One region of the Kitasatospora sp. NPDC001683 genome, then DNA from elsewhere that is predicted to be linked to it. Evidence: riboswitches for the same ligand, from Rfam matches in the RefSeq annotation. Region 1 holds a riboswitch; each other region holds the start of a gene.
What was found. A riboswitch is a leader RNA that binds a small molecule or an ion and turns the genes downstream of it on or off. The one in region 1 is predicted to bind cobalamin.

Region 1 (4,853 bases):
ACTCCAGGACCCTCAAGTGACCGTCCTGCTCGCCCTCTCCGCCAGCCTGCTCACCGGCCTGGGCGACTTCGGCGGCGGCATCCTCACCCGCCGGCTGCCCGCGCTCGCCGTGGTGGTCGTCTCCCAGACCGCGGCCACCGTCGTCCTGCTCCTCGCCCTGCTGGCCACCGGCGGCTGGGCCGACGCCTCCCCCGCCCTCTGGTACGCCGTCGCCGCCGGGGTGATCGGCCCCTTCGCGATGCTCGCCTTCTACCGGGCGCTGGCACTCGGCCCGATGGGCGTGGTGTCCCCGCTGGCCACCGTCGGCGTCGCGGTGCCGGTCGGCGTCGGGCTCGCGCTCGGCGAGCGGCCCGGCCTCGGCCAGCTGGCCGGGATCGCGGTCGCGGTGGCCGGCGTGGTGCTGGCCGGCGGGCCCGAGCGCGGCGGGCCGTCCGCCGCCCGCACCGCCCTGCTGCTCAGCCTGGCCGCCGCCTTCGGCTTCGGCGCCAACATGTCCCTGCTCTCGCAGGCCTCGGCCGGTGGCGGGCTGCTGCTCGTGCTGTGCGTCCAGCGGGTCGTCAACGTCCTCGTCGGCGGTGCCGCGCTGCTGATCGGCCTGCGCGGCACCGACACCTCCGGGCTGCTGCCGGAGCTGCGCTCCCGGCTGCCCCTGCTCACCGGCGTCGGGCTGGTCGACGTCGCCGGCAACGCCACGTACGCCCTGGCCTCGCACGGCGGCTCGGCGGCGGTGGCCGCCGTGCTCGCCTCGCTCTACCCGGTGGTGACGGCGCTGCTGGCGCGCGGGGTGCTGAAGGAACGGCTGCGCCCGGTCCAGCTGGTCGGCGCCGGGCTCGCCGTCGCGGGCACGCTGCTGCTCGCGACGGCGTGACCGACGGGGCCACACCGACGTGGCTGCACCGACGGGCTACTTCACAGGCGTCCAGCGCTTCTCGACGCCCGCCAGCTTCCAGTAGGCGATCGCGATCGCCCACACCACCACGAACAGCCCCGCGATCGCGTAGCCGACGTTGTCCAGCGAGATGTCCGCGATGAACCCGGTCACCGGATCGGTCAGGTCGAGCTTCTCGTGCAGCACGCCGACCAGCTCGATGGTGCCGATGATGAAGGCCACCGCGATCGACAGCCCGGTGATGGTCAGGTTGTAGTACACCTTGCGCACCGGGTTGGAGAAGGCCCACTGGTACGCGAAGTTCATGAACGTCCCGTCCAGGGTGTCGAACAGGCTCATCCCGGCCGCGAACAGCAGCGGCAGGCACGCGATCGCGTACCAGGGCAGCCCCGCCGCCGCACCCGAACCGGCCATCACCATCAGCGTCACCTCGGTCGCGGTGTCGAAGCCCAGGCCCAGCACCATGCCGACCGGGAACATCTGCCCGGGCCGGGTGATCGAGCGGGTCGCCCGGTTCAGGATCCGGGCCATCAGGCCGCGCGAGTCGAGGTGCTCCTCCAGCTCCGCCTCGTCGTACCGCCCGGCCCGCATCGAGCGGAACACCTTCAGGATGCCGAACAGCGCCGCCAGGTTGAGCGCGCCGATCAGGTACAGGAAGGCGCCGGAGGCCGTGGTGCCGATCATCCCGAGCCACTTGTGGGTGGCCGAGTCGTCGTCCATCAGCGTGCCCGCCAGCTGGGCGCCGCCCGCGACCAGGGCGGCCATGACGACCACCATCGAGGAGTGGCCGAGCGCGAACCAGAAGCCCACCGACACCGGTCGCTTGCCGTCCGCCATCAGCTTGCGGGTGGTGTTGTCGATCACCGCGATGTGGTCGGCGTCGAAGGCGTGCCGCATGCCCAGGGTGTACGCGGTGATGCCGAGGCCGACCCCGAAGACCTGGGTGCCGACGGCGTAGTTCTGCGGGGCGACCAGGAAGACGAGGGTCCCGAACGCCACCACGTGCATGGCCAGGATCACCCCCATCAGCCCGGCGGTACGGATGGTGTCCTCGCGCTTCCACCGGAAGGTGGGCAGGACGGAGGGGACCGCCTCGGCGGGAGTGGCGGTTTCGGGCAGGGTCATCTGCGGATCACGCTCCAGCACCTCGTGGAATGACGTCGTGAGATGCCGTGGCCGGTCTCCTGGCTTACGGGGCTTCCGGACCCGCCTTCCCAGGCGCACGAGGCGCCCAGTGGCACGTGGGTCCGGACAACTCTCCCCCGATCACAGTGGCGAGGGCCGCTCCGGAGTGGGACCTGTTGAGGGTCCGTCACCGGTCTTCCCGAGCACCACGGCGGGGAACACCGTAGGGGCAGGACGGCACCCTCGCAAGGTTGCGCACCTGTGCAGGTGTCCAGGATCACAGGTCGTGAGCTGCCAGAATGTCCGCATGCATCTCGTACCGGCCGACCGCGCGGGCCACCGCACCATCGACGGGCACCGGGTCTGCGAAGCCATCGCCGCCATCGGTGACACCGAGCACGTCCGCTCCTGGGCCGAGCGGTTCTCCCTGCTCGCCGACCCCGGACGGCTCGCCCTGCTGCTCGCCCTCCACCGGGCCGGCCCGCTCGCCGTCAGCGACCTGGCGGTCGCCACCGGCATGCGCGACCCCGCCGTCTCCCAGGCGCTGCGCCTGCTCCGCACCGCGGGCCTGGTCACCGGCGACAAGGACGGACGCGTGGTGCGCTACCGGCTCGTGGACGACGGCATGCGCCCCCTCCTCGACGAGTGCGCCGCCGCCGACCACGAGGAGCCGACCGCGGCCGCGGGCTGACGACCCGACCGGTACCCGCGAAACGGCGCCGCGACGCGGCCGGATGAGTACGATCACGATGTGCCGTCCCACCCCCACGTCTGGCCCGCCGACCGCTGGAACACCCGCCCGGTCAAGGCCCGCGTGCTGGCCGTCGCCCGCACCCTCACCTCGGCGACCCGGGTCCTGGACGTCCTCACCCTGCTGCACCCGGACGGCATCGAGCGGTACTTCACCGTCAACCCCGGCTCCGCCTTCGCCGACCGCGCCCTGGACGACTTCCTCCACGGCCTGCCCGGCTACACCGTGCTGGACTGGGAGGACGCCGTCCAGCGCCGCTTCGACCTGGCCGTCGCCTGCGCCGTCCACGCCTCCATGCACCGTCTGGACGCCCACCTGGTCGTCCTGCCGCACGGCGCCGGCTACAACCGCCTGGTCACCGAGTCCACCGGCGACACGGTCAGCGCCGCCGGCCTCTCCCGCCATGAACTCACCCACCGCGGACGGGTGTTCGTCGACGTCCTCGGCCTCTCCCACCCCGAGCAGCTGGACCGGCTACGGGTCTCCTGCCCCGAGGCACTGGACGTCGCCCAGGTGGTCGGCGACCCCTGCTTCGACCGGATCCTGCGCAGCGAACGCTCCCGCGACGGCTACCGCGCCGCGCTCGGCGCCGTCGACGGCCGCCGGCTCGTCGTCGTCAACTCCACCTGGAGCGAACACTCGTTATTCGGCCGCCATCCCGACCTGCCGCAGCGGCTGGTCCGCCGGCTGCCCGCCGACGAGTACACGGTGGCCGTCGTGCTCCACCCCAACGTGTGGAGCCGGCACGACCCCGAAGCCCTGCTCGACGACGCCCGCCGGATGGGCCTGCGCCTCATCCCGCCCCACCAGGGCTGGCAGGCCGCACTCGTCGCCGCCGACTGCCTGATCGGCGACCACGGCTCGGTCTCCGTCTACGGCGCCGCCCTGGAACGCCGCACCCTGCTCGTCGCCACCGGCGCCGCCGAACTCGACCCGCACTCCCCCAGCTACGCCTTCGGCCAGCACGCACCAGCGCTGGACCCCGACGGCGACCTCGCCGCCCAGCTCGAACTCGCCCTCGCCCATGACCCCGCCGACCTGAGCGACCTCACCGACCGCTCGCTCGCCCACCGCGGCGAATCCGCCCGGGTGCTGCGCCCGCTGCTCTACTCCTTCCTCGGCGGCCTGGACGAACCCGAGGGCGAACCGGTCCTGCCGCCCTACCCCAAGCCCGCGCCCCGCCCGACCGGTGACGGACCCACCGCGTACGACGTCGAGGGCAAGAGCGAGGGCACCGAGGTCAGCCTGCGGCGCTACCCGTTCCACCCGGACGACCACACCCCGCGCGGCTTCCACGCCCTCACCGACGACCACCCCGGCGACGCCCTGCGCTACACCGCCGAGGTCCTCGCCCGCACCGAGCCGCACGCCGAACGCCCCGCCGTCCGCTGGCTCGCCGACACCGCCCTCGAACTGCCCGGCCTCGCCGTCGCGGTGGCCGCCCTCGGCCCGGCCCGCCACCTGCTCCGGCTGCACGGCGGTCTGCTCCTCGAGGCCCGCGCCGAACGGGACTTCGGCTGCCCCGACCCCAGCCTCGACCCCCTGCTGCTCGGCTCGGCGCTCGCCTGCTGGCTCGCCGACGGCGGCGACCCGGCCGGCCTGCCCGAGCACGGACTCACCGTCCGCACCGGCGAACACCGCACCCGGGTGTCGTTCAGCGCTGGAACCTAGCCCGGCAGCTCCTGCAGCTCCCGCAGCCGCGCCCGGCTGCGCTCGGCCAGTTCGGCGTCGTCCAGTTGCTCGGCGAGGGCGACCAGCAGGGTGTGGGCCTGGGCCTCCTTGGCGTACTGCTTGCGGGCCCTGGCCCGCTCGACGCAGGTTCCGGCCTGCTCGACGGCGCGATCGAGCTGCCCGAGCGCCCGGTGGGCCCGGGCGTGCACCAGCGGCAGCTTCATCAGCATGTCGTGGTCCGCGGTGGCCACGGCCCGCACGGTGGCCCCGGCCAACGCGGCCAGCGCCTCGTCCGCACGGCCGTCGGCGATCAGCGCCTGCGCCAGGTTGTAGCTCTGCACGATCTCGCCGTGGGCATCGCCCTCGTTGGCCTCCCGGGCCAGCGTGAACCTCTCCACCGCGTCCCCCGGACGGCCG
Region 2 (4,853 bases), on a different contig from region 1:
TCGTAGAACGACGGGTAGCGCATCGGGCGCAGGGTCAGCTCGAAGCCGGGGTCGAGCAGCATCTTGCGGTCGTCGGCAGTCATTACTGGCAGGCCTCGCAGGACTCGGGGTTCTCCAGGGAGCAGGCGATGGCGGCTTCCTGCTCCGGGGTGAGGGCGGGGGTGTTGACCGGCACGGGCGCGGCGGCGCGGGCGGCGCCGGAGGCGGCCTGGGCGATGCGGGTCGCCGGGCGCGAGCGCAGGTAGTAGGTGGTCTTGAGACCGACCTTCCACGCGTAGGCGTACATCGAGCTGAGCTTGCCGATGGTCGGCGCCGCCATGAACAGGTTGAGCGACTGGCTCTGGTCCAGGTACGGCATGCGCGCCGCGGCCAGGTCGATCAGCGCGCGCTGCGGCAGCTCCCAGGCCGTGCGGTAGAGCGAACGGACCTCGGCCGGCAGCCAGTTGAACTCCTGCACCGAGCCGTTGGCGTCGCGCAGGGCGTCGCGGGTCTGCTGGTCCCAGACGCCGAGCTCCTTGAGTTCCCGCACCAGGTACGGGTTGACCTGCAGGAACTCGCCGGAGAGCGTCTCGCGCTTGAACAGGTTGGACACCTGCGGCTCGATGCACTCGTACACGCCGGCGATGGACGCGATGGTCGCGGTCGGGGCGATCGCGAGCAGCAGGGAGTTGCGCAGGCCGGTCTCGGCGATGCGGGCGCGCAGGGCCGTCCAGCGGTCGGCCCACTGGGGGGCGGCCGTCGGGAAGTGGTCGATGTGCAGCTCGCCGCGCGCCGCACGCGTCTCGCCGTAGGCCTCGTGACGGCCCAGCTGTTCGGCCAGGTCGGCGGAGCGCTCGTAGGCGGTGAGCATGATGCGCTCGGAGATGAGCGTGGACAGCTGCTTCGCCTCGGCCGAGTCGAAGTCGATCCGCAGCTTGAAGAAGACGTCCTGCAGGCCCATCACGCCGAGGCCGACCGGCCGCCAGCGCGAGTTGGACGTACCGGCTTCGGCGGTCGGGTAGAAGTTGATGTCCACCACGCGGTCGAGGAACGTCACGGCGGTACGGACGGTGGCGTCCAGCCGCTCCCAGTCCATCGCGCCCAGCAGGTCGTCCGCTGAGGCCCCGGCAGCCACGTGCGCGCCGAGGTTGACCGACCCCAGGTTGCAGACGGCGGTCTCGGAGTCGTCCGTGACCTCCAGGATCTCGGTGCACAGGTTGGAGGAGTGCACCGTGCGGCCCGGCAGCGCGGTCTGGTTGGCGGCGCGGTTGGAGGCGTCCTTGAAGGTCATCCAGCCGTTGCCGGTCTGCGCGAGGGTGCGCATCATGCGGGCGTACAGGGTCTGCGCCGGGATGGTGCGCACGGCCTTGCCGGCCAGCTCGGCCTTGCGGTAGGCCTCGTCGAAGTCGGCTCCCCACAGGTCGACCAGTTCGGGCACGTCGGCCGGGGAGAACAGCGACCAGTCCTCGTTGGCGTTGACCCGGCGCATGAACTCGTCCGGGATCCAGTGCGCCAGGTTGAGGTTGTGGGTGCGGCGCGCCTCCTCACCGGTGTTGTCGCGCAGCTCGAGGAACTCCTCGATGTCGGCGTGCCAGGTCTCCAGGTAGACGCAGGCCGCGCCCTTGCGGCGGCCGCCCTGGTTGACGGCGGCGACCGAGGAGTCGAGGGTGCGCAGGAACGGGACGATGCCGTTGGACTTGCCGTTGGTGCCGCGGATCAGGCTGCCGCGCGAGCGGATGCGCGAGTAGGACAGGCCGATGCCGCCGGCGTGCTTGGACAGGCGGGCGATCTGCGCGTAGCGGCTGTAGATCGAGTCCAGGTTGTCCAGCGGCGAGTCGAGCAGGTAGCAGCTGGACATCTGCGGGTGCCGGGTGCCGGAGTTGAAGAGCGTCGGCGAGGAGGTCAGGTACTCCAGGCGGCTCATCAGGCCGTACAGCTCGGCCACTTCGCGCACCGACTGCTCGGTGTCGCCGACCGCCAGGCCGCAGGCGACGCGGAGCAGGAAGTGCTGCGGGGTCTCGATGACCTTGCGGGTGATCGGGTGGCGCAGCAGGTAGCGGGACTGGACGGTGCGCAGGCCGAAGTACTCGAAGCGGTCGTCGCCCGCGGTGTCGATCAGGGCGTCGAGGGCGGCGGCGTGCTTGGCGACGAAGGCCGCGGTGGTGTCGCCGATCAGGCCCTCGGTGTGGCCGACGGCGATCGAGGCGGAGAAGGAGACCGAGCCCTGGCTGTTCGCCTCGTCGACGATCTCCAGGGCGAGCAGGCGGGCCGCGAGCTTCGAGTACTGGGGGTCCTCGGCGATCATCGACGCGGCGGCGTCCACGGCCAGCCCGCGCAGCTCGGCGAAGTCCGAGCCGGCGTGGCGACCGCGCAGCGCGGCGGCGGCGACATGGCCGGGGTCGACCTCGGTGAGGTCGGCGCTGCGGTCGGTGAGCAGCCGCAGCAGCGCGCCTCCGGGGTCGGAGACCGTCGGGTCGGTGAAGGCGGTACCGGAGCCCTGGGTGGGCAGGGTGGCTGAGGCAGCGGTGGTCAAGGCGCTCTCTCCTGGCGGCGATCGGCGGCGTGATCGGGGTCACCCGGGCCGATCTGGGCAGGGGAGCACGGCGCGAACGCGGGGACGCGTCGCGCGAGGTGTCTCCCCGGCCCGCCCGCGAGGCCCGGAGGGGTGGTGCTGAGTGCCGGCGCGGCCTCTGCGGGAGGGCCGTGGCGCACGCTGTCCGGCAGGTACTCGGACTCGCGGGTACGGCTGTTGGGGCCGCCCGCACACCGCTGCGGGGCAGTCCCGGACTCTCACCGGGTTCCCCTGCATCGACAGCAGGAGTGAGCATACATGTAGTGCCGGCTGACTGCGGCGGCACCATATGTTGTGCCTGTCGTGTCGTGCGCGCCGACGGGCTGGGCGGCCCGTCAGTGCTTCAGGTAGACCTTGTACGTACTCGAATCGCCGGTCGGGGAGGTGAATTGGGCGATCAGCCGGTAGTGCCCGCTGGCGGTCAGGGCGGCGCTCAGCGCCCGGTCGGTGGCCTCCGGGGCGGTGCTGTCGAGGACGACCATGGTGAACCAGCCGTCCCGGATCGCGGCGGTGCTGCCGTCCTCGCCGTGGTGCTGCATTCCGGCGCCGTCGCGGTAGTCCGTCCCGGCCCGCGCGGAGACCCACTGTTCGGGCTTGGAGACGCTGCCGAGGTAGTACTCGGCGAGTCCGTCGACCTCGGTGAGGTAGTGGCCCTGGGGAACGGCGTGGGCCCGCAGGACGGCCAGCAGGCGGCCGGAGTCGGGCCCGTTCTGGTAGCGCAGGGCGGACTGCTCCATGCCGAGGGCGAGCAGCGCGACCCAGACCAGGATGCCGAGTTGGGGGTGGCGGAAGTGGGCGCCGACCAGCCGGGTGAGGCCGAGCCCCGCGATCGGGGTGGCGAGCAGCATGCCGTAGCCGAGGTGGCGGAACAGCGCCCCGGAGGTGCCGGTCGACAGGTGGACGGCGGGGATCAGCAGCGCGGTGGCGGTCAGCACGGCGCCGAGCAGGACCCGCCCCGCCCGGGTGGTGGCGGCGCGCTCGCCCTCGGGCGACTCGTGTTCGGTCATCTGCTCGCGGCGGGCGTACGAGATCGTGCCGGCCACCGCGAGGACGGTGAACAGTCCGCCCCACTGGAGGGTGCCGAGCAGGATGGAGCCGGCCGAGCCGGGGGCGTTGCCGTGCGCGGGGGACCAGTGCGCGACCTTGCCCAACTGGCCGTAGGGCAGCAGCAGGAGGGCGGTGCCGACGGCCAGCAGCAGGGCGCGCAGGGCGGCCGGGCCGGGCCGGCGGTGCGGCCAGGCGCAGGCGAGGGCCAGCAGGACCAGGGCGGGGACGGCCAGGACCGCCGAGTACGCGACGGCACAGGCCAGCGCGGCGGGCGGGGCGGCGGTCAGGACCAGGGCCGGTGAGCGCCGGGCGGTGAGCACCGTGAGCCAGGCCGTGAGGGCGACCAGGAGGACGGCGAGGGACTCGGGGGCGCCGTAGAAGCCGACCACGACGGTGGACTGCAGCACGGCGTAGGCGGCTATGCCGCAGATGGCGACCCGTTCGTTGAACAGCCGCCGGGTCAGCGAGTACAGCAGCACCGTGGTGAGCAGTCCGAAGCCGAGGCTGAGCAGCCGGGTGCCCCAGATGCCGCCCGCGTTCGCGGCGGCGCCGGCCAGCGGCGGGTACAGCCACGGCGAGCCGGGGACGCGGTCGAGCAGGTCGGTGGTGACCGGGGTGCCGTGCAGGAGGTGGTCGAGCTGCTGGCGGCCGGCGACCATGGCGGCGGCCTCGTCGGGGTGCGCGGCGGCGAGCAGGCGCAGCGAGAGCGCGGCCTGGACGGCCAGGACGGCGCCGAGCAGGCCGCGGGCGATCCAGCGCCGCCGGGGGCTGGAGGCCGGGTCCCAGCCGATCGCGGGGACCTGCGGGATGGTGTACGGGGCCAGCTCGACGCCGTCGGGGTTGTCCACGGCCACGGCCACGGCCGCGGCTCGGCGGGGTGCGGCCCCATCGGGGGCGATCGGCTCGGCGTCGAGGGGGTGCTGGGGGGAGGACTCGGGCTCTGTGCTCATCATGGGTTCCGGATGTCGAAGCCGTAGCGGGGGGCGGACACGCGCTTCTTGAACTCGGCGAGGGTGTCCGGAACGGTCTCGACCCGCCAGTCCGCCCGCTTGATCATGTTGAACCAGATGAAGCCGACGATGTCGTCGTGCGCCTCCAGCCCGGTGAACAGCTGGTCGACGAAGTCGCGCTGGTGCCTGCCCTGTTCGGCGGCGGTCTCGCTGATGAAGAAGGGCTTCTTGCAGAAGGTGCGGATCTCGGCCATCGTCGCGCCGTACAGGGCCTCGAAGGTCTTGGGGCTGTCGTTGGTGAAGTA
Region 3 (4,853 bases), on a different contig from region 1:
GTTGGCAGTCTGAAAATCACCCGCAACGCCCCTCTCCGGGCCACCCCCTCCACCGCCCCTCCCGCAGCGCGTCCCTCTCGCCTGGTCGGGTGGTGGGGGGAGGTGGGGCGTGGGGGTGCGAGGCGGAGCCCGCGCGCCCACGAGGGGGCGGGGGTGTTGTGGGCGCACGAGGCGAAGCCCGATTGGGGGGGGTCAGACCGGAATGGCGGGGTTGTGGGTGCTGAGGAGGTGCCAGAAGCGGGGGGTGAGGGGCGGGGTGGGGGTGCGGGGCTGGGCGGTGGCGCCCCAGTGGGAGGGGACGTGGTGTTCCTGATGGAGGACGGGGAGGACGGCGGCGAGGTCGGCTTCCGGGACGGGGACCAGGTGGGCGAGTGGCCGCAGGTGGGGCTGCCAGCGGCTGCCCACGCACTGGCGTAGGAGGCGGTCGAGGGCCTCGCCGCGCCCGGTGGCCTCGATCAGTTCGGTCAGCCGCAGGCCGAGCACCTGGGCGAGGGCGTGGGTCTGGTCCGGGTCGCCGTCCCAGTGGCCGGTCAGTTCGGCCTGCCGGTAGGCGGGCAGCGGCACGCCTACCCGCTCGGCGACGAGGTCCGGGCTGAGTTCCCGGGCGAGGCGGTGGTCGCGCAGGCTCACCGGGCGGCCGCCCATCAGCTGGTCGGCCGGGCACCAGAGGGCGCGGGCCAGGGCGACGAACTCGGCCTCGCCGGGGCGCAGGTCGCCGTTCTCCCAGGCGAGGACGTGCCCGGCCAGCAGCCGTACGCCGTGCGCGGCCATGCCTTCGGCGACCTGTTCGGGGGTCAGGCCGAGGCCGGCCCGGTGGGCGCGGGCTGCCTCGGGTGAGAACGGCACGGGGGGAGGGGCGGCAGTGGCGGGGGACTTTCTGCGGCGCATGGCACCGAACCGTAGGTGCGGCCCTCGGTCCGTCCCAGCCGCCGAACGCACGAAGTGGAGCTGACGGGCCCTCCCCCGCGCTGGGCGATCGCACAGGCCGGTATCGGTGGCCGGTACCGGTCCGTCGTGTGACCAACCCCTCCGCGACCTCGGTTGACTCCCGGTTCGGCCGCGTGATGGGATCCTGGGGCCAAACGGAGGCATGGAGAGGAAGCCGGTGCGAGTCCGGCGCGGTCCCGCCACTGTCACCGGGGAGCACGCTCGGAAGTGCCACGGCGGGCCGTCAGGAGCCGCTGGAAGGCCCGGGGGTGCGTCCGACCCGGAAGCCAGGAGACTCTCGCCCCCGGTACGTCGATCCAGGGCGCGGACCCTGAGTGAGGACACCCACGCGATGCAGGCTGCCCCGCCCCGTCGGCCCGCCGCCGTGCGCCCGCTGACCCGCGCCGCCGCCTTCGCGCTGGGCGCCGTCGCGGGCTACGCCGCCGACGCCCGTTTCGCCGACCCCCGCCGCGGCCATCCGGTCGCCCTGTTCGGCAGCGCCGCGACCCGCCTGGAGCGGCGCGTGTGGCGCGACGACCGGACCGCCGGGGCCGGGTACACGGCGCTGTGCGTGGGCGCGGTCGCGGCCGGCGCGCTGGCGCTGGACCGTACGGTCGGGCGCCGTCCGCTGGGCCGGGCCGCGCTGGCGGCGGCCGCGACCTGGACGGTGCTCGGCGGCACCTCACTGACCAGGGAGGCGCGCACCATCGGGCGCTCGCTGGCCGCGGGCGATCTGACGGCCGCCCGGGAGCGGCTGCCGCACCTGTGCGGGCGGGATCCGAGCGCGCTGGACGGGCAGCAGATCGCCCGGGCGGTGGTCGAGTCGGTGGCCGAGAACACCGCCGACGCCGTGGTGAACGCGCTGACCTGGGGCACCCTGGCGGGCACGCCCGGGCTGCTGGCCTTCCGCGCCGTGAACACCCTGGACGCCATGGTGGGCCACCGCTCGCCGCGCTACGCCCGCTTCGGCTGGGCCTCGGCCCGGCTGGACGACGTCGCGGGCTGGCCGGGCGCCCGGCTCACCGCGCTGCTGACGGTGGCCGCCGCGCCCGAGCCCCGGACCGCCTGGCGGGTCTGGCGCCGGGACGGCTCCGCCCACCCGAGCCCGAACGCGGGCCAGGCCGAGTCGGCCTTCGCGGGTGCGGTGGGAGTGCGGCTGGGCGGGACGCTCCGGTACCCGCACGAGCCGAAGGGCGCGCCGGAGCGCGGGGGCACCTCCCAGCCGCCAGGTTGGGGGAGACCGTCGGCTCCGGGGCAGGAGCGCCCGGAGGCGAGTGCGGAGCCACGTGAACGCGTGGAGCACCGGCCCGTGCTGGGCGGGGAGTTGCGGCCGGTGACGGTGGACGACATCGAGCGGGCCTGCACGCTGTCCCGGCGGGTGGGCGCGCTGGCGCTGGGTACGACGGTCGCGGGGCACGTCCTGCTGCGGATGCTGTTCGGCAAGAGGAGGGGTGGGGCATGAGCGAGCGCAGCGAGCTCGTCATCGGAAGGTGCGCATCGTGCGAAGCGCCTGCCGAGCGGAGCGAGGTGGACGCATGAGCGAGCGCAGCGAGCTCGTCATCGGAAGGTGCGCATTGTGCGAAGCGCCTGCCGAGCGGAGCGAGGTGGACGCATGAGCAACGCGCTGCTGGTCGCCGGGACGACCTCGGACGCGGGCAAGAGCGTGGTGACGGCCGGGATCTGCCGTTGGCTGGCTCGCCAGGGCGTGCGGGTCGCGCCGTTCAAGGCGCAGAACATGTCGTTGAACTCCTTCGTCACCGCCGACGGTGCCGAGATCGGCCGCGCCCAGGCGATGCAGGCGCAGGCCGCCCGGGTGGAGCCGGAGGCGGCGATGAACCCGGTGTTGCTGAAGCCCGGCGCGGACGGCCGCAGCCAGGTGGTGCTGCTCGGCCGGCCGGTCGCCGAGGTGGGCGCGCTGGACTACCGCGAGCGCAAGCCCGTCCTGCTGGAGCGCGCCCTGGAGTGCCTGGCGGACCTGCGCCGGCGCTACGACGTGGTGGTGTGCGAGGGCGCCGGGTCGCCCGCCGAGATCAACCTGCGCGACCGGGACATCGCCAACATGGGCCTGGCCACGGCCGCCGCCCTGCCGGTGGTGGTGGTCGGGGACATCGACCGCGGCGGGGTCTTCGCGGCGATGTACGGAACGCTGGCGCTGCTGTCCGCGGAGGACCAGCGGCACGTCGCGGGCTGGTTCGTCAACAAGTTCCGCGGTGACGCCCAACTGCTGGCGCCCGGGCTGGAGATGCTGCACGAGCTGACCGGCCGTCCGGTGCTGGGCACCCTGCCGATGCTGCCCGGCCTGTGGCTGGACGCCGAGGACTCGCTGGACCTGTCCACGGTGGTGGACCGGGTGGACGGGCCAGGGCCGCTCGGGGCGGACGTGCTGCGGGTGGCCGTGGTGCGCTTCCCCCGGCTGTCCAACTTCACCGACCTGGACGCGCTGGCGCAGGAGCCGGGCGTGCTGGTGCGCTGGGCCACCCGGCCGGAGGAGCTGGCCGACGCCGACCTGGTGGTGCTGCCCGGCACCCGGGCGACGGTGGCGGACCTCGCCTGGCTGCGCGAGCGCGGCCTGGAGCCGGCGCTGAAGGCGCGGGCGGCGGCCGGGCTGCCGATCCTCGGGGTCTGCGGCGGCTACCAGATGCTGGCGCGCTCGATCGAGGACGAGGTGGAGTCGAAGGCGGGGCTCGTCGGCGGGCTGGGCCTGCTGCCGACGGACGTCCGCTTCGGTGCCGAGAAGGTGCTGGCGCGGCCGGTGGGCGAGGCGTACGGGCAGCGGGTCGAGGGCTACGAGATCCACCACGGGGTGGTGTCGGTCGAGGGAGGGGAACCGTTCATCTCTGATGACGATGGGCAGGGGCTGGACGGCTGCCGGGTCGGCTCGGTCTGGGGCACGACCTGGCACGGCGCACTGGAGAACGACGGCTTCCGCCGCGAACTCCTGTGCGAGGTAGCCGAGTTGGCGGGCCGGGCGTTCGTGCCGGCGCCGGACACCTCCTTCGCCGCGGCGCGCGAGGCCCGGCTGGACCGGCTGGGCGACCTGATCGAGGAGCACGCGGACACCGACGCGCTGTGGAAGCTGATCGAGGGCGGGGTGCCGGCGGCCGGAACGCTGCCGTTCCTCCCGCCCGGGGCACCTGGGAGTGACGCATGAGTGACGTCCGCTATCCGTTCACCGCGATCGTCGGCATGGCCGACCTGCGGCTCGGGCTGCTGCTGAACGCGGTCTCCCCGGCCGTGGGCGGTGTGCTGGTGCGCGGCGAGAAGGGCACCGCGAAGTCGACCATGGTGCGCGCGCTTGCCGGGCTGCTGCCCTCCATCGCCGCCGTGGACGGCTGCCGCTTCGCCTGCGACCCGGCCGCGCCGGACCCGCAGTGCCCGGACGGGCCGCACGCCGCCGTCGCGAGTCACGAACGACCGTCCCAGCTGGTCGAGTTGCCGGTCGGCGTGGCGGAGGACCGGATCGTCGGCTCGCTCGACCTGGAGCGCGCGCTGGCCGAGGGCGTCAAGGCGTACGAGCCCGGACTGCTGGCCAAGGCGCACCGCGGCGTGCTGTACATCGACGAGGTGAACCTGCTCCAGGACCACGTGGTGGACCTGCTGCTGGACGCCGCCGCGATGGGGCGCTCGTACGTCGAGCGCGAGGGCGTGTCGGTGCGGCACGCGGCGCGGTTCCTGCTGGTCGGCACGATGAACCCGGAGGAGGGCGAGCTGCGGCCGCAGCTGCTCGACCGCTTCGGCCTGACCGTCGAGATCGCCGCCACCCGGGACCCGGCCGAGCGGGCCGAGGTGGTCCGGCGCCGGCTCGCCTACGACACCGACCCGGCCGGCTTCGCGGCGCGGTTCGCGGCACAGGAGCGGGAGCTCGCCGAACACATCACCGCCGCCCGGGAGTTGCTGCCCAAGGTCGAGCTGACGGATGTGGCACT

Region 2: it holds a riboswitch for cobalamin, as region 1 does, so the genes downstream of both, ACWCYO_RS15575 (ribonucleoside-diphosphate reductase subunit alpha) here and ACWCYO_RS26505 (Nickel transporter NicT) in region 1, are expected to answer to the same signal.
Region 3: it holds a riboswitch for cobalamin, as region 1 does, so the genes downstream of both, ACWCYO_RS27755 (cobalamin biosynthesis protein) here and ACWCYO_RS26505 (Nickel transporter NicT) in region 1, are expected to answer to the same signal.

What each region holds. Positions count from the first base shown of each region.
Region 1 covers NZ_JBSFGK010000055.1:29,237-34,089, forward strand. The annotation lists gene ACWCYO_RS26500 (EamA family transporter) at 17-868, shown strand; gene ACWCYO_RS26505 (Nickel transporter NicT) at 905-2,014, opposite strand; cobalamin riboswitch at 2,047-2,240, opposite strand; gene ACWCYO_RS26510 (ArsR/SmtB family transcription factor) at 2,322-2,705, shown strand; gene ACWCYO_RS26515 (hypothetical protein) at 2,766-4,436, shown strand; gene ACWCYO_RS26520 (AAA family ATPase) at 4,433-4,853, opposite strand, start outside.
Region 2 covers NZ_JBSFGK010000024.1:36,812-41,664, reverse strand. The annotation lists gene ACWCYO_RS15580 (ribonucleotide-diphosphate reductase subunit beta) at 1-83, opposite strand, end outside; gene ACWCYO_RS15575 (ribonucleoside-diphosphate reductase subunit alpha) at 83-2,488, opposite strand; cobalamin riboswitch at 2,682-2,814, opposite strand; gene ACWCYO_RS15570 (glycosyltransferase family 39 protein) at 2,887-4,551, opposite strand; gene ACWCYO_RS15565 (glycoside hydrolase family 26 protein) at 4,548-4,853, opposite strand, start outside.
Region 3 covers NZ_JBSFGK010000061.1:11-4,863, forward strand. The annotation lists gene ACWCYO_RS27750 (transcriptional regulator) at 193-846, opposite strand; cobalamin riboswitch at 1,097-1,224, shown strand; gene ACWCYO_RS27755 (cobalamin biosynthesis protein) at 1,280-2,389, shown strand; gene ACWCYO_RS27760 (cobyric acid synthase) at 2,540-4,078, shown strand; gene ACWCYO_RS27765 (putative cobaltochelatase) at 4,075-4,853, shown strand, end outside.